Regions from separate parts of the Rhizobium sp. ZK1 genome, predicted to be linked through region 2. Evidence: predicted binding sites of a transcription regulator. Region 2 holds the regulator's gene; the other holds the start of a gene.
What was found. The regulator LexA, encoded in region 2, represses DNA repair genes until DNA is damaged. The targets are predictions, from matches to a motif close to TGTTCNNNNTGTGTTCNG.
Positions count from the first base shown of each region.

Region 1: a site for LexA is predicted at 3,400-3,417, ahead of ACK9YZ_RS02570 (PA0069 family radical SAM protein). Genes of this name have one in related genera too.

Region 1 covers NZ_CP180586.1:495,513-507,494, reverse strand. The annotation lists gene ACK9YZ_RS02595 (tetratricopeptide repeat protein) at 1-860, shown strand, start outside; gene ACK9YZ_RS02590 (4-(cytidine 5'-diphospho)-2-C-methyl-D-erythritol kinase) at 867-1,760, shown strand; gene moaB (molybdenum cofactor biosynthesis protein B) at 1,760-2,311, shown strand; gene ACK9YZ_RS02580 (hypothetical protein) at 2,335-2,649, opposite strand; gene ACK9YZ_RS02575 (glycosyltransferase family 2 protein) at 2,828-3,346, opposite strand; gene ACK9YZ_RS02570 (PA0069 family radical SAM protein) at 3,486-4,643, shown strand; gene ACK9YZ_RS02565 (ribonuclease HII) at 4,809-5,501, shown strand; gene ACK9YZ_RS02560 (F0F1 ATP synthase subunit B) at 5,730-6,221, opposite strand; gene ACK9YZ_RS02555 (F0F1 ATP synthase subunit B) at 6,225-6,845, opposite strand; gene ACK9YZ_RS02550 (F0F1 ATP synthase subunit C) at 6,924-7,151, opposite strand; gene ACK9YZ_RS02545 (F0F1 ATP synthase subunit A) at 7,218-7,970, opposite strand; gene ACK9YZ_RS02540 (AtpZ/AtpI family protein) at 8,029-8,367, opposite strand; gene ACK9YZ_RS02535 (cell wall hydrolase) at 8,751-9,929, opposite strand; gene ACK9YZ_RS02530 (potassium transporter Kup) at 10,145-11,982, opposite strand, start outside.
Region 2 covers NZ_CP180586.1:1,496,929-1,508,910, reverse strand. The annotation lists gene ACK9YZ_RS07830 (pyruvate dehydrogenase complex E1 component subunit beta) at 1-273, opposite strand, end outside; gene pdhA (pyruvate dehydrogenase (acetyl-transferring) E1 component subunit alpha) at 289-1,335, opposite strand; gene ACK9YZ_RS07820 (FtsB family cell division protein) at 1,482-1,802, opposite strand; gene eno (phosphopyruvate hydratase) at 1,947-3,221, opposite strand; gene kdsA (3-deoxy-8-phosphooctulonate synthase) at 3,362-4,207, opposite strand; gene ACK9YZ_RS07805 (VOC family protein) at 4,204-5,091, opposite strand; gene lexA (transcriptional repressor LexA) at 5,288-6,010, shown strand; gene ACK9YZ_RS07795 (ComEC/Rec2 family competence protein) at 5,991-8,414, opposite strand; gene gltA (citrate synthase) at 8,706-9,995, shown strand; gene lpxB (lipid-A-disaccharide synthase) at 10,029-11,198, opposite strand; gene ACK9YZ_RS07780 (LpxI family protein) at 11,195-11,982, opposite strand, start outside.

The DNA.
Region 1 (11,982 bases), 1.0 Mb from region 2:
ATACGCTGGTGCTGCTCGGCGGCATTGCCGAGAAGCAGAACCAGATGGACCGTGCGATCGCGCTTTACCAGAAAGTGCCGGCGAATTCACCGATGCGCCGCATTTCCGAACTGCAGCTCGGCCTGGCGCTCGCCCAGGGCGGCAAGGTGGACGAGGCCCGCAAGCACCTGCAGGCGTTGATCACGTCCGACCCGCAGGATGTCAGAAGCTATCTCGCCTATGGCAGCGTACTTTCCGACGCCAAAGACTATCAGGCGATGGCCGACAATTACGACAAGGCTGTCGAGGTTATCGGGCCGCTGCCGGGCCGCGCTGACTGGAGCGTCTTCTTCCAGCGTGGCATCGCCTATGAGCGGCTGAAGAAGTGGGATCAGGCGGAACCTAACTTCCGCAAGGCGCTCGACCTCAATCCGAACCAGCCGCAGGTTCTGAACTATCTCGGCTATTCCTGGATCGACATGAACCGCAACCTCGACGAAGGCCTTGAGATGATCAAGAAAGCCGTCGAGCTCCGTCCTGACGACGGCTACATCATCGATTCGCTCGGCTGGGCCTATTTCCGCCTCAACCGTTACAACGATGCTGTCGACGAGCTGGAACGTGCGGCGCAGATCAAGGCTGGCGACGCGACAATCAACGACCATCTCGGCGATGCCTACTGGCGTGTGGGCCGCAAGCTGGAAGCCGTCTATCAGTGGAACCGGGCGCTCGCCTCGCAACCCGAGGAAGCTCAGATCCCGAAGATCAAGGAAAAGGTCGCCAACGGTTTGCCTGCACAGGATGACGACTCTAAGACCGTCGACAAGAAGCAGCCGGACCCGCAGCCGGTGACGCCGCCGCCGGTCGACAAGAAATCCTGACGCCGCATGCCTGAAGCGGGCATGCTGCTTTCCGGGCTCGGCGACTTCGCCATTGCTGAAGACGCCTGCGCAAAAATCAATCTTGCCCTGCATGTGACGGGCCAGAGGCCTGACGGCTATCATCTTCTCGAAATGCTGGTGACGTTTGCACGGCACGGCGACCGGTTGGGTTTTGCGGCTGCCGATGCCGATGATTTCACGCTTTCCGGCCAGTTCGCCGATGTGCTTGCCGATGATCCCGGCACCAATCTGGTACTGAAGGCGCGTGACCTGCTGCGGGAAGCGGCAGGCGGGGCTCCGCCTGTTCGCATCCATCTGGAAAAGAACCTGCCGGTCGCTTCCGGCATCGGGGGCGGTTCCGCCGATGCCGCAGCGACGCTGCGCGGGCTGATGCGCCTGTGGGATGTTGCACTTCCGGCTGACACCATTGCCGCACTGGCACTGAAACTTGGAGCCGACGTGCCGATGTGCCTCAAAAGCGCGCCGTTGATCGCACGCGGTATCGGCGAAGAGATCGAGACGGCCGATGCCCTACCCTCCTTCGCCATGGTGCTTGCCAACCCTTTGAAAGGTGTTTCCACGCCCGAGGTTTTCCGGCGGCTTGCGACCAAGAACAATCCTCCGCTGGTCCTGATCAAAACGCCGCACTGGATGGACGCCATACGGGCGACACGCAATGATCTCGAGCCGCCGGCGCGAGAGCTGGTTCCTGAAATCGCCGAGATTTCGAACATGCTCACAGCGGAAGGCGCGCTTTTCACCCGCATGTCCGGCTCTGGCGCGACCTGCTTCGGCATCTTCGAGACACCCGTTGCTGCGTTGCGTGCAGCCGAGCGTCTTCACGCCGCCCGCCCGGACTGGTATTTCCAGGCAACGGAGACTTTTGCAGGAGGTGTATGATGGCAGGCTTAGACGAAACGCGCGCTTTTGTTCCCCTCGGTATCGCCGTGCTGACAGTTTCGGATACGCGCACGCTGGCCGATGACAAATCCGGCGATACGCTCGCGGCACGGATTGCGGAAGCCGGACATCAGTTGATCGACCGCGACATCGTGCCTGACGACCGCGAGAGGATCACCGCACGCGTGCGGGCCTGGACGGAAGCCAAGGAAATCGACGTCATCATCACCACGGGCGGGACCGGCTTTACTGGCCGCGACGTGACACCCGACGCCCTGGAACCACTCTTCGAAAAGCGGATGGATGGATTTTCGGCGGTGTTCCACCGGATTTCCTACGACAAGATCGGCACCTCGACAATTCAGTCGCGCGCCACGGCGGGTGTCGCCAACGCCACCTTCATCTTCGTGCTGCCAGGCTCTCCCGGCGCCTGCAAGGATGCGTGGGACGGCATCCTAGAGGCGCAGCTCGACTACCGCCATATGCCCTGCAATTTCGTGGAGATCATGCCGCGTCTGGACGAGCACCTGAAACGCGGCGCGACGAAGTAGACTTGCTACAGCAGCAGCTTTCCCTATGTCGCAAGGCCCGGCAGCTTGGGCATTGTGTCCCAGCTATCACCAAACAGCACTACGCAGCTTATGCCGTGAACATCCGTGACGACGAGCGTCCAGCTGCCGCTTTCAGCGGCATAAACCTCAAGAATGGCGTTCTGATTGATCAGTCCGACTGCCATGAGCTTTTCAGCAAAACTGCTGTCCAGGAAATTGACGATCTCGGATCGGCCTGCGCAACTGCGCATCATCTGCGATGCTGCCGGAAGCGGATGCGCGATCACCAATGTCGTCAATATGACGGCCAGCAGGCCGTGGACCATATTGCGCAGCATGACGCACCTCCTTTCGCCGGGTACCCGGCAGAAGAGGAGATTTTCGCTGACCTGCTCTGCCGCTCACCGGCATTCCATGGCCATCCGTTACGAAGCGAGGCGCTTCGGCGGCGCCATGCTGGAATTATAGCGCGAAATTCTATTGAGCGCCATCTTTTCGCAATATCGAGGAGTGCAGCTATCGCGCGGCGCGAGCAACCCAGGAGGGAATCAATTCGCTGGAGAGTTGGCGTGGTTTCTGCGCCCTGACGAATTCGGTAAGGCGCATGCCGCTCTTTGCAGCGGATACGGCAAGTTTCTTCGGCATGAGCAGGCCGAGTTCCAGCGGTGGTCTGGCACGGCCGACACGCTGGAAAAAGGGGCGTCGATAGACACGCGAGGCGGTAAAGCGCGCAGAGACCTTATTCAAGGCCACATATTCCGAGACTTCGTCGATCCAGCCCGCCTGCGGTCTTGCACCCGGCTCGACGAAGAGCAGCCATTCGCCGCGGGCGGATCGGATGATATCCTTGATATCCCATTGTGAATGGAAACGGCAGCCGGCGGCATCCGCCACCCGCGCCGTGCCGTCGCGCGAGCCGTGATCGAGCACGACCACATCGCTGACGAGGCCTTCCACGGCGCCTGCCACCAATACCGATAGAGTCTGGGCCAGCTCAGATTCCTGATCCTGGCATTCAAGAACGACAGTCAACATTGCCTGTTTATAGAGCGCCGCACAAAATTTTGCCAGCGGGACTTTCCTCATTTTGTTCTTGCATTGTTCTCTTTTTGCCGATAGGAATTTAATCATCAAAACGAGCGGGATCGAGCGTTTTCCGCCGCTGGAGAATCCGATGAGACCACAGTCCCTTGCAGGGCAGGCCGCATTTGCGCCTGCCAATACGGCTGATATTGCCGATGCGATGATCGCGGCCTCGGGGCTGCGCATCGAAGTTGACCGGCGGCGCGGCCGCGGTGCGGGGCTGAACCCCAGCGGCCGCTTCGAGCCAACACAACGCGAAACCTTCGATGATGGCTGGCAGACGCTTGAGGAACTGCCGCCCTTCAAGACGGATGTGCAGGTCGAAAAGCCGCGCACGGCGATCACCCGCAACGAATCTCCCGATCTTTCCTTCGACCGGTCGATCAACCCTTATCGCGGCTGCGAGCATGGCTGCATCTACTGTTTCGCCAGGCCGACGCATGCCTATATGGGCCTTTCGGCGGGGCTGGATTTCGAAAGCAAGCTCTTCGCCAAGCCGGATGCGCCTAAGCTTCTGGAGCGCGAACTCGCCAAGCCGGGCTATAAGGTGCGCGTCATCGCGATTGGTACCAATACCGACCCCTATCAGCCGATCGAGAAGGAATGGCGCGTCATGCGGCAACTCCTCGAAGTGCTGAATAAGGCCAATCATCCCGTGGCGATCGTCACCAAGTCGGCGATGATCCTGCGCGACCTCGATATCCTCACGGAGATGGCGGCAAAGAACCTCGTGCGTGTCGGCATTTCAGTGACGACGCTCGACCGCAAACTTGCCCGCCTCATGGAACCGCGGGCATCGACGCCGACGCGCAGGCTGGAGGCGATCCGTGGGCTTTCCGAGGCTGGTGTGCGTACGTCAGTGATGGCCGCGCCGGTCATCCCCGCACTCAACGATCACGAGCTGGAACGCATCCTGGATGCCGCCAAGGCGGCGGGTGCTGAAGAAGCGAGCTATGTGCTTCTGCGGCTGCCGCTGGAAGTGAGCCCGCTGTTCCGCGATTGGCTGTTGCAGAATTATCCTGATCGTTATCGCCATGTCATGTCGCTGGTGCGCTCGATGCGCGGCGGCAAGGATTATGATGCCGAGTTCGGCAAGCGCATGAAGGGTGCGGGACCCTATGCCTGGCAGATCGCCCGCCGCTTCGAGATGGCGGCAAAGCGGCTTGAGCTGACCCGTCGAAGCCTTGCCCTGCGCGACGACTTGTTTGTGCCGCCCAATGGCAGCGGCGTGCAGCTTTCGCTGCTGTGATTAACGAGCTTGCGTGAGGCGTAAAGAAGACCTGCCCTGCGTCTTCTGCCTTACGCAATTCCCGCGGATGGCCCTGACCGCACCATCCGCTGGGCCGCCCCCGGTCGTCGCCGCCCTGATCCGGGGGCTTGCAGGAAATCGGGTTGGCGTGCGAGGTTCAATCGCATGAAACGTCGCACGTCACCCGATTCTCCTCTGCTCTTTGAAGAGGCTCCCCTCGTGCCGGATTTCCGGCTGGAGCTGAAAGCCCGCAAGGCTGGTCACTGGCCTGTTGCGGGCGCAGATGAGGCCGGACGCGGACCGCTTGCCGGTCCTGTCGTTGCTGCAGCCGTGATCCTCGATCCCAAGCGCATTCCCGAGGGTCTCAACGATTCCAAGCAGCTTTCAGCGCAGCGGCGCGAGGAACTGTTCGTCCAAATTCTTGCGACCGCAACAGTCTCCATCGCCTCCTCCAGCCCTACACGCATCGACGAAACCGATATCCGCAAGGCAAGCCTCGACGCTATGCGCCGTGCGATCCGCGGTCTTTCCATACCGGCAAGTTATGTACTGACGGATGGGCTGGACGTGCCTGTAGGGCTCGACTGCCCTGGGCAGGCCGTGGTGAAGGGTGACGCACGGTCCGTCTCGATCGCCGCCGCTTCCATCGTCGCCAAGGTGACGCGCGACCGGATGATGGCGCGGGCGCATCTGGTGTTTCCCGAATATGGGTTTGCCGCTCATGTCGGATATGGCACGGCGCAGCATCGCTCCGGCATAGAGAAGCACGGGCCGTGCCCGCTGCACCGGATGAGCTTCCGGCCACTGCGCCAGGACGGCGTCGTGGGAGAGGTGAATGGAGAGATGCTGGAGGAGTAGACTCCAGCGCCACCGCCTCGTTTCCTTGCGAGCCTCGGGGGGCGGGAAGCGCCGGAGGCAGGCCATTTGCCTCATACAGCGCGCTTCTGAGCCGGGTTTCCAACGGGCCCGCTCTTAGGTGCGTCGCGCAGCCATCAAAAGCTCACACATCACGCCAATCACACGGCATCTGCCAAAAACAAAAAGCCCCACCGAAGCGGGGCTTTTCCAATCCTGCAGCGCTGCAGCTCAGTTCAGACGGGTCTTCACTTCGCCGACGGCCTGACCGAAGAGCTCGGACTGAACCTTGCCATCAGCCTGCTTACCGATCACGGCTTCAGCGGCTGCAATGGCGAGATCGACTGCGGCGGAGCGAACAGCCTTCATTGCGTCGGCTTCGGCCTGCTTGATCTTCTGCTCGGAAAGAGCCGTGCGGTTGGCGACGAACTCTTCCGTCTTCTTCTTCGCTTCAGCGGTCAGCATTTCGGCTTCGCGCTCTGCAGCCGCAACGATATGCGCTGCTTCAGCTTCAGCCTCCTTGCGCTTGCGCTGGTATTCAGCGAGCAGATGCTGGGCTTCTTCACGCAGACGCTTGGCTTCTGCCAGCTCGTTGCGGATCTGGTCGGCACGGTCGTCAAGCGACTTCGCCATCATGCCCGGAACCTTCAGGTAAACGATCAGCGCCAGGAAGAGAACAAGGCCAACAAAGGCGAAGAAAGTTGCATCAAAAGCAAATTCCATCGATCAAGCCTCCTTCTTGGCTGCTGCAACGGCAGCTGCGACATCAGACTGGGCAGCAGAGCCGCCGATGAGCTGTTCGACAACGGCCGCTGCGGTTTCCTCGGCGATGGCGCCGACATCGGCAAAAGCCTTTGCCTTCACATCGGCGATACGAGCCTCGGCAGCCTTCAGCTTTTCGGTCAGGCTTGCCTCGACAGCGCGACGATCACCCTCAGCCTTTACCTTGGCGGCGTCGCGAGCGGCAGTGCCGATCGAATTTGCCTTGGCGCGGGCAGCGGCGAGTTCGCCTTCGTAGGTTGCGACAGCGGCATCAGCCTCAGCCTTCAGGCGCCCGGCCTCTTCGACATCCTGCGAGATGCGGTTGTGACGCTGCTCGAGGATCGAGCCAATGCGCGGTGCGATGACCTTTTGCATGAGCAGGTAGAAAATGACGAACGTAATCACCAGCCAGAGAAGCTGGGATGCGTAGGTCGACGAATCGAAAGGCGGGAAAGGCCCACGCGCGTGCTCGCCTTCGGCAACGCCGGTCTCGGTATGGACCTCGCCGGCAGCCGGAGCGGCATGCGCATCCGTCGCGGTTCCCGCCGGGACCTCTTCAGCGTAGGCCGGGGTCACAAAATACATGCTCACCTCCAGGTGTACTGCAAATGCAAAGGATCACGGCCTGCTGTTCGCAGGCCGTGATCCGTCAATCCACCGATATTAAACGGCGAAGAGGAGGAGAAGAGCGACGAGCAGCGAGAAGATGCCCAGAGCTTCCGTAACGGCGAAGCCGAATACCAGACGGCCGAACTGGCTGTCAGCAGCAGACGGATTGCGCAGAGCGCCGGAGAGGTAGCTGCCGAAGATGTTGCCGAGGCCGAGAGCCGTACCGGCCATACCAAAGCAAGCCAGACCTGCACCGATGAACTTTGCTGCTTCCGCGTCCATGTTGAACTCCTTTAAATGGTTGTTGCGGCGAATGACTGACGCCCTTTGACGTCGATGTCGTTATCCTTAGTGCCCGCCCGGATGGATCGCGTCGTTGAGGTACATGCAAGTCAGCACCGCAAAGACGTAAGCCTGGAGGAAGGCAACGAGGAACTCGAGACCGGTCAGGGCGACGGTCATGATCAGAGGAAGAACGGCTCCGCCGACACCGACTGCACCGAGGGCTCCAAGCGAGGCGACGAAGCCTGCGAACACCTTCAGCGTGATGTGACCGGCGAGCATGTTGGCGAAAAGACGAACAGAGAGTGAAATCGGACGGGACAGGAAGGAAATGATTTCGATCGCGACGACCAGCGGCAATAGAATGCCCGGCACGCCCGAGGGCACGAAGACATTGAAGAAGTGGAAGCCGTGCTTATAGAAGCCGTAGACGAGCACCGTGCCGATGACGAGGATCGCCAGCGCGAAGGTGACGATGATCTGACTGGTAACCGTGAAGAAATACGGGAACATGCCGAGCAGGTTTGCCGTCAGCACGAACATGAAGAGCGAGAAGACCAACGGGAAGAACTTCATTCCCTTTGTGCCCGCCCCTTCCTTCAGCATGCCGGCAATGAACTCGTAGGACATTTCGGCGAGCGACTGCGAACGACCGGGAACGACGGCGCGGTTCGAGGTCGAGAAATAAAGGAAGCCAGCGGCAACAGCAGCCGAAGCCACCATGAAGAGCGATGCGTTGGTAAACGAAAAATCAATCCCGCCGATCTCGATCGGCACAATCTTGAAGATCTGGAACTGATGGGTCGGATCGTTTGACACCGGTTGCTCTCTCTCTTTGGCCCGCCCAAGAGGCGGAAATTGCACTGGCCAGACGGCCCTATTTATCAGTGTTCTGACGATCCAGGGGTTGGGCGACCTTCCCCGCAGCGCGCAGAACATTCAAAACGCCGGCACAGAATCCAAGAAGCAGAAGAACAATCAACCCCCAAGGCGTCGTGCCAACAAAATGGTCGAAGAGCCAGCCGAGCACAGCACCGACAACGATGGCGGAAATGAATTCGCTCGAAAGCTTCATCGCCTGGGCATAACCTTTACGGCTCTGCTCGGCGCTGGCCTCCCGCGCTTCTTCCTTCCTGTCATCGACACGCTTGGAGGCAAGTTCCGCTTCCAGCTGCCGACGGCGCTGCTCAAGACTTTCTTCGCGGTCATCCGCCATCGTGCTCTCCTCCGCTCCCGTCGCCCGCAATCCCGCTACCCCGGTTTTCCGAACCACGGACGCGAAGGTTAAAGAACCTCCCGGCCCGTTCTGAAGTCGCGCGCAACATAGTTTTAGGGATTAGCATAGTCAAGGCGTAGAGAGCTTGTGTCCAGCCATAAAATAGCCGCGAAGAATCAAGGATTTAAGCCGAATTCGGCTACTCGGACCCGATTTCACCGAAAGAATCCGTGCTCGAACGGCGCCGGACGGTGAAAAATCGGCAATCAGCAGCCCTTTTGCCTAAAGCATGTCGCGATCTTTCGGATCGCTCGCCACGCTTTACGCTTTTGTTTCCCGCATGTCGTTGTCGCAAAACCGCCGCACGCTTTCGCGGACACGCTTCAGCTCCAGCCGCCGCCATAGGTGCGGTAGAAGACATGCATGCCGATGCGGCCGACCTTTTCCATGGTCCTGGCCCAGTTCGGCCGGACATAGACGGCATGGTAATGCGTGGCGGAGCCTACCTGCGGCAGCCAGATCCTGCCGGCGGTCACGGCCATGGCGACATCGCGGGCGACGCGCCAGTGATATTGCGAATTTACCCGGTCCTTGATGTTGTCGCAGGCGAAGGAAAACTGGCAGCGGTTGCGCCAGTCTTCGTTCTGGTAGACGACACCGCAGATGGTCTTCGGATAGGCCGGGTTGCGGACCCGGTTGAGGATGACCTGCGCGACGGCCGCCTGCCCCTTCAAGGATTCACCGCGCGCCTCGAAATAGATGCCCGATGCCAGGCACTGCTGTTCGCGGGCGGAAAAGACACTGGGCGGCAGGATGCTTGCGGCCCAGGCATGGTCCTTCGGGCCGATCTGCGGCACGAAACGGCCTTCGTCCTTGTCGGTCAGGATCGAATCGAAAGGCGACTGACGGGAATAATCCGGCGCGGAAGGCGCATAGGCCGCCGCCAGCACATCCGCCTTGTCACTGGTCACGAGGCCTGCCAGCAAGGCCGGCATAGCATTGTCCTGCTGCGGAACCGGCTGCTTCTTATAGAAGGCCTGGGCAATCTCGATCTCCTTGCCCTTGATCGCCGGCTTCACGAAGGCGGATTTCTCCTTGAGGTCGAAGACCGGGCGGAAGAGCAGCCTGGTACGTTCGAGGATGGAGCCGGCCGAGAAATCCTTTGGCGGCTGCACTTTTTCCACGGCAACGACGCGGCCCTTCTTGGCGCTTCTGTTCACGCGATCCTCGTCCGGGCTAGCGTCACTGCCCTTCTCACCGGAGACGAAGGCAACCTTGCGGCCATCGGGCAGCACCATGCCGGCACCGGCCGCGATCGAGCCGGTGGCAGCGGGATCGGCAAAGGCGAGTTCGGCCTGGTGAATGGAGCCAGCCGGCGAATTTGTCAGAACCATGCGCCAGCTTTCGCCATCATTGTCGAGACCGGCGAGCATGGTGGCGAGATCGGCATGAGAGGCGACGCTCGGAAAGATCAGCCATCCGGCCACGCCGAAGATCGCGGGAGAGACCCAGTTCTGGGGCAAGAGACGCAGCTTGCTGCGGAAGCGGCCAATTCGACGCAACGCGGACTCCGGGCATGGGACGCAGGAACAGTCCCAAGAAAATCCCGCATTAACCTTGATAGCTGGTTAACGACCTGCCCCGGAATATGCCCATGAGGATTTTTGCATGTTCTAATGCGGCTGACATTTTCGTGAAATGGAGCATTCGCCCCGCTCATTCGCGTGCCCGTCACAGAACTGGGAGAGGGCGAGATGGTGCCCTCTCCTTGCTCCCATCAGATGATGACGTGCGAACCCAATTCCACCACGCGGTTGGCCGGCAGACGGAAGTAGTCGGAGGGGTTGGCGGCAGCGTTTGCGAGCGCGATGTAAAGGCGGTCCTGCCAGTAAGGCATGCCGGACTTGGCATCGGGCACCAGCTTGCGGCGGCCGAGATAGAAAGACGTCGTCATGATGTCGAACTTCAGGCCGGTCTTGCGCAATGCCGCCAGCGCCTGCGAGACGTTCTGCGATTCCATGAAGCCGAAGAGCAGTTCAACACGCGAGAAACGCTCGGAGATCTGCTCGACCTTGTAACGCTCCTGCGGCGAGACACGCGGTTTGTTCACCGTGCGGATCGTCAGGATGACGTTGCGGTCATGGAGCACGTGATTGTGCTTGAGATTGTGCAGCAGTGCGGCGGGTGCGGAATCCGGATCGCTGGTCAGGAAAATCGCGGTGCCCGGAACATGGGCCGGAGAATGCTCGCTCTTGCGCTCGATGGAGCTGACGAAAGAGGCGAGCGGAATGTCGGTATGGCGGGTCTTTTCCGTCAGGATCGCCGTACCGCGGCGCCAGGTCCACATGATGACAGTGAAGGCGGTCGCAATCATGATCGGGATGTAGCCGCCGTCGTGGATCTTCAAGAGATTGGCGCCCAGGAAGATCAGTTCGAGAATGACCAGCGGCAGCAGCGCGATGATGGCAACCGGAAGCGACCAGTTCCAACGGACGCGGACGAATTCGAAGGCCATGATCGAGGTGACGACCATCGCTCCGGTGACCGAGATGCCGTAGGCGGTCGCCAGCGCATCCGAGGTCTTGAAGCCGAGCACGAGGAAGATGACGCCGAAGAACAGCACCGCGTTGACCGAGGGCACAAAGATCTGACCGGTATTGGTCTCTGACGTGAAGAGAATTTCCATGCGCGGCAGGAAGCCTAGATTGATCCCCTGGCGCACCAGCGAGAAGGCGCCGGTAATGACGGCCTGGCTGGCAATGATGGTGGCGCAGGTCGCGAGGATAACGACCGGCAGCAGCGCCCATTGTGGGTACATGAGGTAGAACGGATCAGACATCGTCGCAGGATTGCCGAGAACGAGCGCGCCCTGCCCCAGATAGTTCAGCGTCAGTGACGGGAAAACCAGCACAAACCACGCCCACTGGATCGGACGCCGACCGAAATGGCCGAGATCTGCATAAAGCGCTTCCGCGCCGGTGACGGTCAGGAAGACGGCGCCGAGAACGACAACGCCGTAAAAACCCTCATGCAGCAGAAAGCTGACGGCATAATAGGGATTGAAAGCGGCGAGGATGCCGTAATCATCCGAAATATGAGCGATGCCGGCGGCAGCCATGACGAGGAACCACAGCGCCGTGATCGGGCCGAAGAAGCGGGCGACGGCCCCCGTGCCATGCGACTGCACGACAAATAGCAACGCCAGGATCGCCACGGATATGGGCACGATATATTCCGACAGGCTCGGGGTCACGAGCTTCAGACCTTCGACGGCCGAGAGGACCGAAAGCGCCGGGGTGATCATGGCATCGCCCAGGAAGAGTGCTGCGCCCATCAGGCCGAGCAGCATCAAGAGCGCAGTATGGCCGTTGGCGGTCTTCATCAGGAGGGCGAGCAGCGACAGCGTGCCGCCTTCGCCGTCGTTGTCGGCACGCAGCAGGAAGAGCACATATTTGATGGTGACGATGATGGTCAGCGCCCAGATCATAAGGGAAATGAGGCTGATGACCTCGAAACGGGTGAGACCATCATGGGCGACCGGCTTCAGCGCTTCGCGGAAGGCATAAAGCGGGCTCGTGCCGATATCCCCGTAAACGACGCCTACCGAACCCAGCG
Region 2 (11,982 bases):
AGGAGCGGCGGAGATCGCGTCGGCCGATTCGCCTTCCTGCAGCAGGACCGCGATCTTGGCGTTTACCTTGACGTTTTCAGTGCCGGCCGGAACCAGCAGCTTGCCGATGACGCCTTCATCGACGGCTTCGACTTCCATCGTCGCCTTGTCGGTTTCGATTTCGGCAATCACGTCGCCGGACGTGACCTTGTCACCTTCGTTCTTGAGCCACTTGGACAGCGTGCCTTCTTCCATCGTCGGAGAAAGGGCGGGCATGAGGATATCGATAGGCATGGGTTCCCTCCCCGATTAGAGCAGAATGTCGGTGTAAAGCTCGGATGCATCCGGCTCCGGATCAGCCTGCGCAAAATCGGCACTGTCGGCGACGATATCGCGGACTTCCTTGTCGATCGCCTTCAGATCGTCCTCGGTCGCCCAGCCCTTTTCCATCACGCGCAGGCGAACCTGCTCGATCGGGTCCTGCTCGGAGCGCATCTTCTGCACTTCTTCCTTGGTGCGGTATTTCGCCGGGTCAGACATGGAGTGACCACGATAGCGATAGGTCAGCATTTCCAGTATGATCGGCCCCTTGCCGGAGCGGCAGTGTTCGAGCGCCTCATCGGCAGCAGCCTTGACGGCGCGAACGTCCATCCCGTCGACCTGCATGCCGGGAATGCCGAAGCCGGAACCGCGGAGCGAATAGTTCGACTGCGCCGTCGCGCGGGCTGTCGAGGTGCCCATGGCGTAACGGTTATTTTCGACGATATAGATGATCGGCAGCTTCCAGAGAGCAGCCATGTTGAAGCTCTCGTAGACCTGACCCTGGTTGGCAGCTCCATCGCCGAAATAGGCAACAGCAACCGAATTGTTGCCGCGGTACTTGTTGGCGAAGGCGAGACCGGTGCCGAGCGACACCTGCGCACCGACGATGCCGTGACCGCCGTAGAAATGCTTCTCCTTGGAGAACATGTGCATGGAGCCGCCTTTACCGCGTGAATAACCGCTGCGACGGCCGGTCAGTTCAGCCATGACGCCGCGGGCTTCCATACCGGTAGCCAGCATATGACCATGGTCGCGATAGGCCGTGATGACCTGATCGCCTTCCTTCTGCGCCATCTGCATGCCGACGACGACAGCTTCCTGGCCGATGTAAAGGTGACAGAAACCACCGATGAAGCCCATGCCGTAAAGCTGGCCCGCCTTTTCCTCGAAACGGCGGATGAGCAGCATCTCGCGATAGGCCTTCAGCTCCTCATCGCGATCGAAATCGGCGATGGGACCGCCATTCGATGCCTTGGCTGCGGATTTCGCACTGGTTTTGCGGCTGGAAACGGTCGCGGTTTTGCGCAACGCCATTCAACCCTCCCTATGGGTTTATCGGTTCTCAGGTGGCGCGTACCATAGGGAAGAAAAATGACCACAGCAATGCCATAATTGCATGGCTCATATTCGCCGGTAAATTATTGATAAAAAACAAGAAAATGCAATTAACCTAAATTCGGTTAATTGCGGTAATGATTGTAAATGACAATCTCGTCCGCGCGCGACATGTTGAGCTGATACCGCGCCTTTTCGTCGAGCATATCCCTGTCCAGCGAGCCGTCGCTGAGGAGCGCTACCTGCGCCTCTAGATGCTCGCGCTCGGCCTTAAGCACCGCCAATTCCCTCTCGCGCGCGAGACGCTGGCGCTCGAACGCCTCCGTCGCACGCAGACCATAATCGCCATGGATGCAATGATAGCCGAAATAGGAGAGAAAGGCGACCGTCATGGCCGGAATGACGAAGCGACCGGTCTTTCTCTTCTTGTGATGCTTTGTCCACATATACGCATGCTCTACGCATTACCAATCGTTTCAATTTAACGCGCAGAGATTAACCGTTCGTTGACTCTGAGCCCCTCCCAGGCAAGCGCAACAAAAAACCCGCGCCGAAGCGCGGGTTCCAAATGCCTGATTTATAAAGCCGTATTAGCCACGAATGATGGAACGACCGGCATACTCAGCCTGCGGGCCGAGACCTTCTTCGATGCGGATGAGCTGATTGTACTTGGCAAGGCGATCCGAGCGCGACAGCGAACCGGTCTTGATCTGACCGCAGTTGGTGGCAACCGCAAGATCGGCGATCGTGGAGTCTTCCGTCTCACCCGAACGGTGCGACATGACGGCGGTGTAGGCTGCCTTGTGCGCGGTATTGACGGCGTCGAGCGTTTCCGTCAGCGAGCCGATCTGGTTGACCTTGACGAGAATGGAGTTGGCGACACCCATGCGGATACCGTCGCGCAGGCGAGCCGAATTGGTGACGAAAAGGTCGTCGCCGACGAGCTGGCACTTCTTGCCGGCGAGATCGGTCAGCGTCTTCCAGCCTTCCCAGTCGTCTTCGGCCATGCCGTCTTCGATGGAGATGATCGGATACTTGGCAGCGAGTTCGGCAAGGTATTCAGCCATGGCGCCCGGCTCGAGCGTGCGGCCTTCACCTTCCATCACATACTTGCCATCCTTGAAGAATTCCGTCGAGGCGCAATCGAGGCCGAGGTAGATGTCCTCGCCCGGCTTGTAGCCGGCTTTCTCGACCGACTTCATGATGAAGTCGAGGGCTTCCGGAGCGCTCTTCAGACCCGGGGCAAAACCGCCTTCGTCGCCGACATTGGTATTGTGTCCCTGGGCGGCGAGTTCCTTACGCAGCGTATGGAAGACTTCCGAGCCCATGCGAACAGCTTCACGGATCGAATCTGCGCCAACCGGTAGGATCATGAATTCCTGGAAATCGATCGGGTTGTCGGCATGTGCGCCGCCGTTGATGATGTTCATCATCGGAACCGGCAGCAGGTTTGCGGCAGCGCCGCCAACGTAACGGTAGAGCGGCAGGCCGGAAGCCTCTGCGGCAGCCTTGGCGACGGCGAGCGAAACGCCGAGGATGGCGTTGGCGCCGAGACGCGACTTGTTCGGCGTGCCGTCGAGTTCGATCATGATCTTGTCGATCTGGATCTGGTTTTCGGCGTCGATGCCGCCGATCGCGTCAAAGATTTCCGTGTTGGCGGCCTCGACGGCCTTTTCGACACCCTTGCCGAGATAGCGCTTGCCGCCATCGCGCACTTCGACAGCTTCATGCGCGCCGGTCGAAGCACCCGAGGGAACAGCTGCACGGCCCATGCTGCCGTCTTCGAGATAGACATCGACTTCGACGGTGGGGTTACCACGGCTATCGAGAATCTCGCGGGCGATGATATCGGTAATTGCAGTCATGGTTTTTTCCTGCTCGTGGGTGGATAAATCGTTTGAAACCGTCTTAATCGAAGGTACGCAAATTACAATGGCGCTTTGCGACACCTCCGGCCTGCCTGTCTGATCGTCGCTATAACACGATCATGTCAGGCTTTTGACTGTCAGCCCTTGGCAATCGCATCAAAGGCGAGCAGCTTTTCCAGAAGCCGCGGCATATCCTTAAGATAGACCATGTTCGGGCCGTCGGAAGGGGCATTGTCCGGATCCTCATGGGTTTCGATGAAGACACCCGCAACGCCGGCGGCTACGGCAGCACGCGCCAGCGTTTCAACGAATTCGCGCTGGCCGCCGGAGGAATCGCCCTGCCCGCCCGGCTGGGCGACGGAATGCGTGGCGTCGAAGATAACAGGAGCGCCCATCGCCGCCATGATCGGCAGGGAACGCATGTCGGAGACCAGCGTGTTGTAGCCGAAGGAAACACCGCGCTCGCAAAGCAATATATTCGGATTGCCGCTGGCATTCAGCTTGCCGAGGACATTCTTCATGTCCCAGGGCGCGAGGAACTGGCCTTTCTTGACGTTGACGACGCGGCCGGTCTTGGCGGCGGCAACGAGAAGATCCGTCTGGCGGCAGAGGAAGGCCGGGATCTGCAGCACGTCGACGGTTTCAGCGACAATGGCGCATTGTTCTGCCGTATGAACATCCGTCAGGACAGGAAAGCCGAATTCTTTCTTGAGGTCGTCGAAAACCTCCATCGCCTTTTCGAGGCCGATACCGCGCTTGGCGGAAATCGAGGTGCGGTTTGCCTTGTCATAGGAGGTCTTGTAGACGAGGCCGATACCGAGCTTGTCGCACAGCTCCTTCAGCGTGCCGCCGACCATGAAGGCATGCTCGCGGCTTTCCATCTGGCACGGACCAGCGATGAGCGAAAGCTTGGCAGAATTGGAAAACAGAACCTGGCCAGCGCCCTCGCCGATCCGGACCTCTGCATTGGTATTGGAGCTCATGGTGTTTCCTCGAAGGCGAAGAGCGTGCCCTGACCGGGCGCGGGCTTCACAAGAATACGGTTGGCCTTGCGTGTATAGGTCACCCCGTTAGCAGCCAAATGCGCTTCTGTCACGGCCAGATCAGCAACCGCAAAGAGGATCGCCCGGCCGCGCAGGCCGCGATCGCTATCCGGCGTCGCCAGATCGAAATAGGCCTCCAGCCCCTCTGGGGTCATCAGGCTGATCTTTGCGTTTCCGGTCGGCACCTCCAGCCCGAAACTCGTGACATCCGCAGAAGCGGCTTTTGCCGCCGCGCGAACGAACTCGCCGAAAGCTGTCGGCTCGGGCGCCGCGAGCGCGATCTCGGCAATGCCTGTCACGCCATTGGCATGGATCTCCAGCGCGCTGCGGTCGGCCGGAAGCGGGTTGATGCGCTCGACAGCGAAGAGAAAAAAATCCGGTGCCCGGAGGTCACCAGCGAAAGCGAGCCGGAAGCCGGCAACACTTTCTGCACCGTCAGGCATTTTCACGGAACGTTCGAACTGCAGCACAGAACCTGCACTGATGCCACTCTTCACGAATCGAGCGTGTTCGTGCTTCGCATCCGCTGTCACAAAGGCGATGGCGGACAGTCCCTCGCTGCCGCAGCGGAAACGGAAAGCCTGATTGCGGGCAGTGAACACATTGCCCTCACGCGCCGTCTCCTCGCTCTCCTCCACACTCGCGACACCCAATGGCTCAAGGTAGGTTTTATCGGTAAAGAAAACACAGGCATTTTCAGTGCCGAAGGGATGGCGGGCATCGGGCGCGACGGTGAAACCGAGCTTGCCCAGCCTTTCGCGGGCAAGCTCGATATCGGTAACCGGCAAAACGAGATGATCGATCGGAAGCATATCCTGGGTCATCAGCTACTCTCCAGCATCACCAGGATGATGTGCTTCAGCAGGCGCTACGAAGCAAGGCCGGGCAGGCTTTCCGCAGATAAAAATAAAATTCTCAGCAGAATGAACAGAAGTTTTACGAAAATTTAGCCACTTGCGGAACACATATGGAACATATAGTGTCCGTTCTGGATTTGTTTCAAGACTGGGGTTAGACGCCATGCTCACGCGCAAACAACAGGAACTCCTTCTTTTCATTCACGAAAGGATGAAGGAGTCAGGCGTTCCGCCGTCTTTCGATGAGATGAAGGATGCGCTGGATCTGGCCTCGAAATCCGGTATTCACCGGCTGATCACGGCGCTCGAGGAACGCGGCTTCATTCGCCGGCTTCCGAACCGGGCACGCGCGCTCGAAGTCATCAAGTTGCCGGAAGCCTACAGCCCAAGCCTGCAGCCTCGGCGCGGCTTTTCGCCGAGCGTCATCGAGGGCAGCCTCGGAAAGCCTCAGCCGTTGGCTCCCGCTCCGGCAAAGCCTGCACCTGCTGCCGACAACGGCAATTCGATTTCTGTGCCGGTCATGGGGCGCATCGCCGCCGGCGTGCCGATCTCGGCAATCCAGAACAATACGCACGACATCAATGTTCCCGCCGACATGCTGGGCTCGGGTGAGCATTATGCGCTCGAGGTTCGTGGCGACTCGATGATCGAAGCCGGCATCTTCGATGGCGACACGGTCATCATCCGCAACGGCAGCACCGCCAATCCCGGTGATATTGTCGTGGCACTCGTCGACGAGGAGGAAGCGACGCTCAAGCGTTTTCGCCGCAAGGGTGCATCGATTGCACTCGAAGCAGCAAACCCCGCTTATGAGACGCGCATCTTCCCGCCGGATCGCGTCAAGGTCCAGGGCAAGCTCGTCGGCCTCATTCGCCGCTATCACTGACCGGTGACGTACTGGCGTCTGCGAAACTGTCGCTGCGCCAGTCATAGGCACGGTGGCGCATCCAGGGCCGTCGCAACGTGTCGAATGCAGTTGTGATCTCAGTTCCCTTATCGGTAAAACGAAGTTCGACGGAGCCTGTTCTGCGTAGTGTCTCGCCAGTAAAGAGCAATGCGCCGGAGCGACAATGGTCAAACGGCAAACGGACAGGGGTAACGACGATATCGGCCGTATCGCAGGCCGGCCCGAGATAGGCTGCATTGTCGATGATCGTCAGTTTCTTTCCATTCCCGAGCAAGGTAGTGCACCAGGCGCCCTTCTGGCAGGAGAAGCGCGATGGCGAGCTTGCTGCGGCATGTCTCATTGCTGCTCTGGCTTCGTCCTGCTGATCCCGTGACAGCTGCAGCCGTTTGCCTTCAGGCGCAGCGGGGACATTGACAGCCTGGAGCATGAACGGCTTTCGATGCTCTTCCATGGCAAGCGCCCGCTGCCATTGTTCGAAGATGAAGGCAGGAGGCTTTTCGCGATTCGAAGCTATCGCCTCTCCATCGACAACAGCAACCAGGCCGCCATCTTCGGCGATGGTGATGTCGGGCATCGCCTCGACCGGAAGCAACGCGACGGCAAGCGTGGAAACCGCAACGATTGCTGTTCCGGCGTGCCGCAGTCTGGTTCTGAGCAAGGTTAGCAGCAGAAACCCGAAGACGGCTGTCGGGAAGTACCAGCCGGGCAAACGGCCCACATCGATATTGCCGCCCCAGCTCGATACCGTCTTTGCGATTTTTATCACCAGATCGAGCCCGAAGCCTGCGACCTGCCACATCGGGCCATCGAGGCCAAAAGGCATCAGCAGCATCGCCAGCATCCCGGCAGGCATGACGATGAAGGAAATGACAGGCATGGCCGCGAGATTTGCCGGCAGGCCGTAGGCAGTCAGCCGGTGAAAATGCTCGATCGAAAACAGCGCGGTCGAGAAACCGCCGATGAGCGACGTCAGGAAAATGCCGCCGAAGAAGCTGCCAATCATGAGGACAGGTTTGAGGATCGGCAGCTTGGCAAAGGCATTCTCCCGCATCGGACGCACTTTCCAGAGGTCGTAACCGGCGACCAGGGCAAGCGTTGCGGCAAAGGACATCTGGAAACTCGGCCCCAGCACCTCCGATGGCGAGACTGCGAGGATTAGGAGCGCGGACAGCGCCACGTTTCTAAGGCTGATCGACGGCCGGTCAAAGAAGACGGCAACCAGCATGATCGCCATCATGATGAAAGCGCGTTCGGCGGAGACGGCAAAACCCGAGATCAGATAATAAGCCGTCACCGCAGCGAGCGCGCCGGCCGCCGCGATTTTCTTGGTCGGCCATGCCTGGGCAATGGCGGGAAAAAGACTGAGGATGACCCGCAGGCCGACAAAGAAGATGCCGGCGGAGAGCGCCATATTGAGACCGGAGATCGCGATGATGTGGGCAAGGCCGGATTGCCGTAGCGCCTCGGTCGTTTCATCCGAGATCGCCCGTCTCTCATCGGTGACAAGTGAAGCAGCAAAGGCGCCGGTATCACCCGGCAGGACGGAGCGGATTCGATCGCCGATGCCGCTCCTGAGCCGATAGAGCCATTCCAGGGTCGCCTCACCGAACGAGCCCGCCTGCTGCGGCTGCGACGCAGCCTTTTTCGGCGCACCATAGAAAAAGCCGTTGGCACCAATGCCATCGAAATAGGCGCTGAAAGCAAAATCGTTGAGGTGGGGAAGTGCCGGTCCCGCCGGAGGCGTGAGACGTGCCCTGCCCTCGATGACGTCACCAAGCTCAAAGGGCTGCGTGGCGCCCCGGACCAGGACGGAAATGCGCTTGGGTGGACGCTTGATCTCAGGAGCATCCGTTCCGGTAACAGCAAGAATATAGCGCCAGCGCCCTCTTCCATCGCCTTCGCGACGCTCGATGCGGCCGGTCACCGTTGTCGTTACGGCGGAATCCAGGATCAAGGTCCGCGCCCGCCATGTTTCGACCTGTGCCGAAAGCATTCCACCGGCAAAGAGAAGCAGAGCAAGCAGCGTCGCCCGCAATTGCGTCCGGCCATATCCGCAGAGCGCAACGGCAAGGAGGAGGACAAACAGGCAGAGACCAAGCGAGACGACCGGAAAATCCGAAACTGCCAGAAACCAGGTCGCGGCACCCGCACCGAGAAAGACCGGCGAGAAGAGAATGAGGCGACCGTGGCCAGCCTCTTCCCCGGCCATGCGAATAGACGATTCGGCGTGTTGTTTCGCAATGCCAATCAGCCGCCGCTGCAGCGGAACAGCAGCTTGCGTCCTTACCGGTTGCGTCACAATGGCGCGCGGTGCGACATCGGCAAAATCCATCTTGGCATCAACGGATTGCGCCTGCCGTTCTCTTGTCTCGAACCCCGTCATAATCGCTTGGACCCGCCCCCCGGATATCGGCAGAATGCAACCTGTGTTCAAAACGCGCAAACAATAATCGATTGAAATACGAGGAAAATTCACGCGAACGAAAAATCCAGTCAAATCATGGTGTTCTGATATGCATGGGGCTCATCGCTGCACTGCCTAAAAGATGATGCCGCGATGCACAAAATGGCATCACGGTAACTTGGCATTAGCTTCGCGATCATATAGCTATCGCTTAGGACGCTTAACTCTTATGGCGCTTTTGCGGCGCCACCGCCACTCCGGAGGATCAGCATGACGGATCAAAGCGCAACAATCAAAATCGGTGACAAATCAGTCGACCTCGCCGTCCGAAAAGGCACGGTCGGACCTGACGTCATCGATATCGGTGCACTTTATAAAAATACGGCCTCCTTCACCTACGATCCCGGGTTTACGTCGACCGCATCCTGTGAATCGAAGATCACTTATATCGACGGCGACGAAGGTGTTCTGCTGCATCGCGGTTACCCGATCGAGCAGCTTGCCGAGCACGGCGACTTCCTGGAAGTCTGCTACCTGCTGCTCTACGGCGAACTGCCGACCGCCGCTCAGAAGAAAGACTTCGACTATCGCGTCACGCACCACACGATGGTGCACGAGCAGATGAGCCGCTTCTTCACCGGCTTCCGACGCGACGCCCACCCGATGGCCGTCATGTGCGGCTGCGTCGGCGCGCTTTCGGCCTTCTATCACGACTCCACCGACATCACCGATCCGCACCAGCGCATGGTCGCCAGCCTGCGCATGATCGCCAAGATGCCGACGCTCGCTGCCATGGCCTACAAGTACCATATCGGCCAGCCCTTCGTTTACCCGAAGAACGACCTCGATTACGCGTCGAATTTCCTGCGCATGTGCTTTGCCGTTCCCTGCGAAGAATATGTGGTCAACCCGGTGCTTTCGCGCGCCATGGACCGCATCTTCATTCTGCATGCCGATCACGAGCAGAACGCCTCGACCTCGACGGTCCGCCTCGCCGGTTCTTCCGGCGCGAACCCGTTCGCCTGCATCGCAGCCGGCATCGCCTGCCTCTGGGGTCCCGCTCACGGTGGCGCCAACGAAGCAGCCCTCAACATGCTGACGGAGATCGGCACGGTTGACCGTATTCCCGAATATATCGCCCGCGCCAAGGACAAGAACGACCCGTTCCGCCTGATGGGCTTCGGTCATCGCGTCTACAAGAACTACGATCCGCGTGCCAAGATCATGCAGAAGACGACGCATGAAGTTCTCGGCGAACTCGGCATCAAGGACGATCCGCTTCTCGAAGTCGCGATGGAACTGGAGCGTATCGCTCTGACCGACTCCTATTTCATCGAGAAGAAGCTCTATCCGAACATCGACTTCTATTCAGGCATCACTCTGAAGGCTCTGGGCTTCCCCACCACGATGTTCACCGTGCTCTTCGCTCTCGCCCGTACCGTCGGCTGGATCGCACAATGGAACGAAATGATCGAAGATCCGGAACAGCGCATCGGCCGTCCGCGCCAGCTCTATATTGGCGAGCCGAAGCGCGATTACGTGCCGGTTTCCAAGCGCTAAGCGCTGACTTCGAGACAAGAAAAGAAAACCCGGTCAGGAATGACCGGGTTTTTTGTTGGCGAGAACATCGAGCAATATCTTCGCCGCGTGCTCCCCCGGGGGACTTTCCGTCTGCATACGCTGCCAGATCAGCTCGTAACCTTCCTTCATCGCCTTGAGCTGATAGGTGTCGGCCGACAACCTTTCCATCCAGCGTGCGAGGCTTGCACCACGAACGATGTCGTTCAGATATTCCGGTACGACCGCATAGTCTGCGATCAGATTGGGCAGAGCGCCAGTCCAGGTCTTGATGCCTGATGTCAGCATGCGCATGATCCAATCGACCTTGTAAGCGGAAACGACGGGGACATTGGCGAGCGCCAGTTCCAGGATTACGGTCCCGGACGCCGCCATGGCGGCATCGGCTTCGGCGAAGGCCTTCCATTTCGCTTCGGCGCCCACAACGATTTCCGGCTTCACCGCCCATCCCGCCGTCACTTCCCGCACAAACGCTTCCCTGTGCGCCACGGTCGGCAGGATGAAGCGCATCGGTCCATTGCGGGCGACGAGATCATTGGCGGCGGCCTCGAAATAAGGCAGGAGCTTCTTGATCTCGGAGGAACGCGAGCCGGGAAGAAGCAGGATCGCACCGGCGCCGGGTTGCCGGCCAGCGCGCAGACGCCTGGTCTCCAGAAGCGCCGCGTCGGCAACCAGACGATGGCCCACATAGGTGGTAGCCGGCCCGTTGAGACGCTGCATCACCGCCGGTTCGAAAGGAAGTACAGCCAGCACATGGTCGACATAGGCGAGCATGCGCTGGGCACGATATTCCTTCCAGGCCCAGACACTGGGACAGACATAATTGACGACAGGCAGATCAGGCAGCGCTGTGCGCACACGCTTGGCGACACGGTGGGTGAAATCCGGGCTGTCAATGATTAGCAGGATATCGGGCTTTGCCGCAATGATCGCCGCTGCCGTTTGCCGAATGCGGGAAAACAGCGTCGGCAGCTTGGCCAGGACCTGCGTGATACCCATGACGGAGAGCTCGGAGAAATCAAAGAGAGATTTCAATCCTTCGGCCTGCAGCCCCTCACCGCCGACGCCGACGAGTTCGATGGGGCCGGAATGGATCTTCCGCAGCCCTGCAACGAGATCGGCGCCAAGCAGATCGCCGGATACTTCGCCGGCTACGACAGCAATTTTCAACGGCCTGTCACTCATGCAAGCCCCCATCCCGGCAAGCCCTTGTCTATACCGCAGACAAAAAGACCGTTCTCGTCTGCCGCCTTGATGAGCGCGTCGCGATCAAGCACCAACGATCGGCCGGCTTCGATAGCCACTCCCGCAAGTCCGGCAGCTTTGGCATTGAGCACGGTGGACACACCAATCGCCGGCAAATCGGCGCGGATATCCTGCTGTGGCTTGCAAAGCTTGACCAGCACGCCGCGCCGGCGTGATGAAATACGGCCCGCTGCTCTCAGGGTCGCCACACGGTCAAGCATGCCGTCCGTACCCTCGACGCCCTCGACAGCAACGACGCGTCCGCCGATCGAAACCGCACCCTGCCCGATATCCAGACCGCCGAGCACCTCCGCCGCCTTGCCTGCGCGCGTTATATCACGACGATCCTCTTCATTGGGCGAAACCACGCCCAGCGGACCTGCAGTCGCAAGCAGGTCCGGTGCAATCTCATGGGCGCCAACGACGCGCAGGCCTCGCCCTTCTATCAGCTTGATCACCATCTGCAGAACAGTATCGTCGCCACCAGAAAGCAGCGTGCGAATGGCGGCGGGCACCTTGGTCAGGATGCGCAGCGTCGGCCGCACCTCACGCCACTCCGGCCGGCGACGCACGCTGCCCGACATGACGACACGGCCGATGCGATATTTTTTTAAGAGCCCATCCAGGGCAGCGAAATCACCGATACCGATCGTGGCGTGGTCGAAACCATCCCAGCGACGGTCGCCCTCATCCTTCAGAATGACGATAACAGGATTTTCGCCAG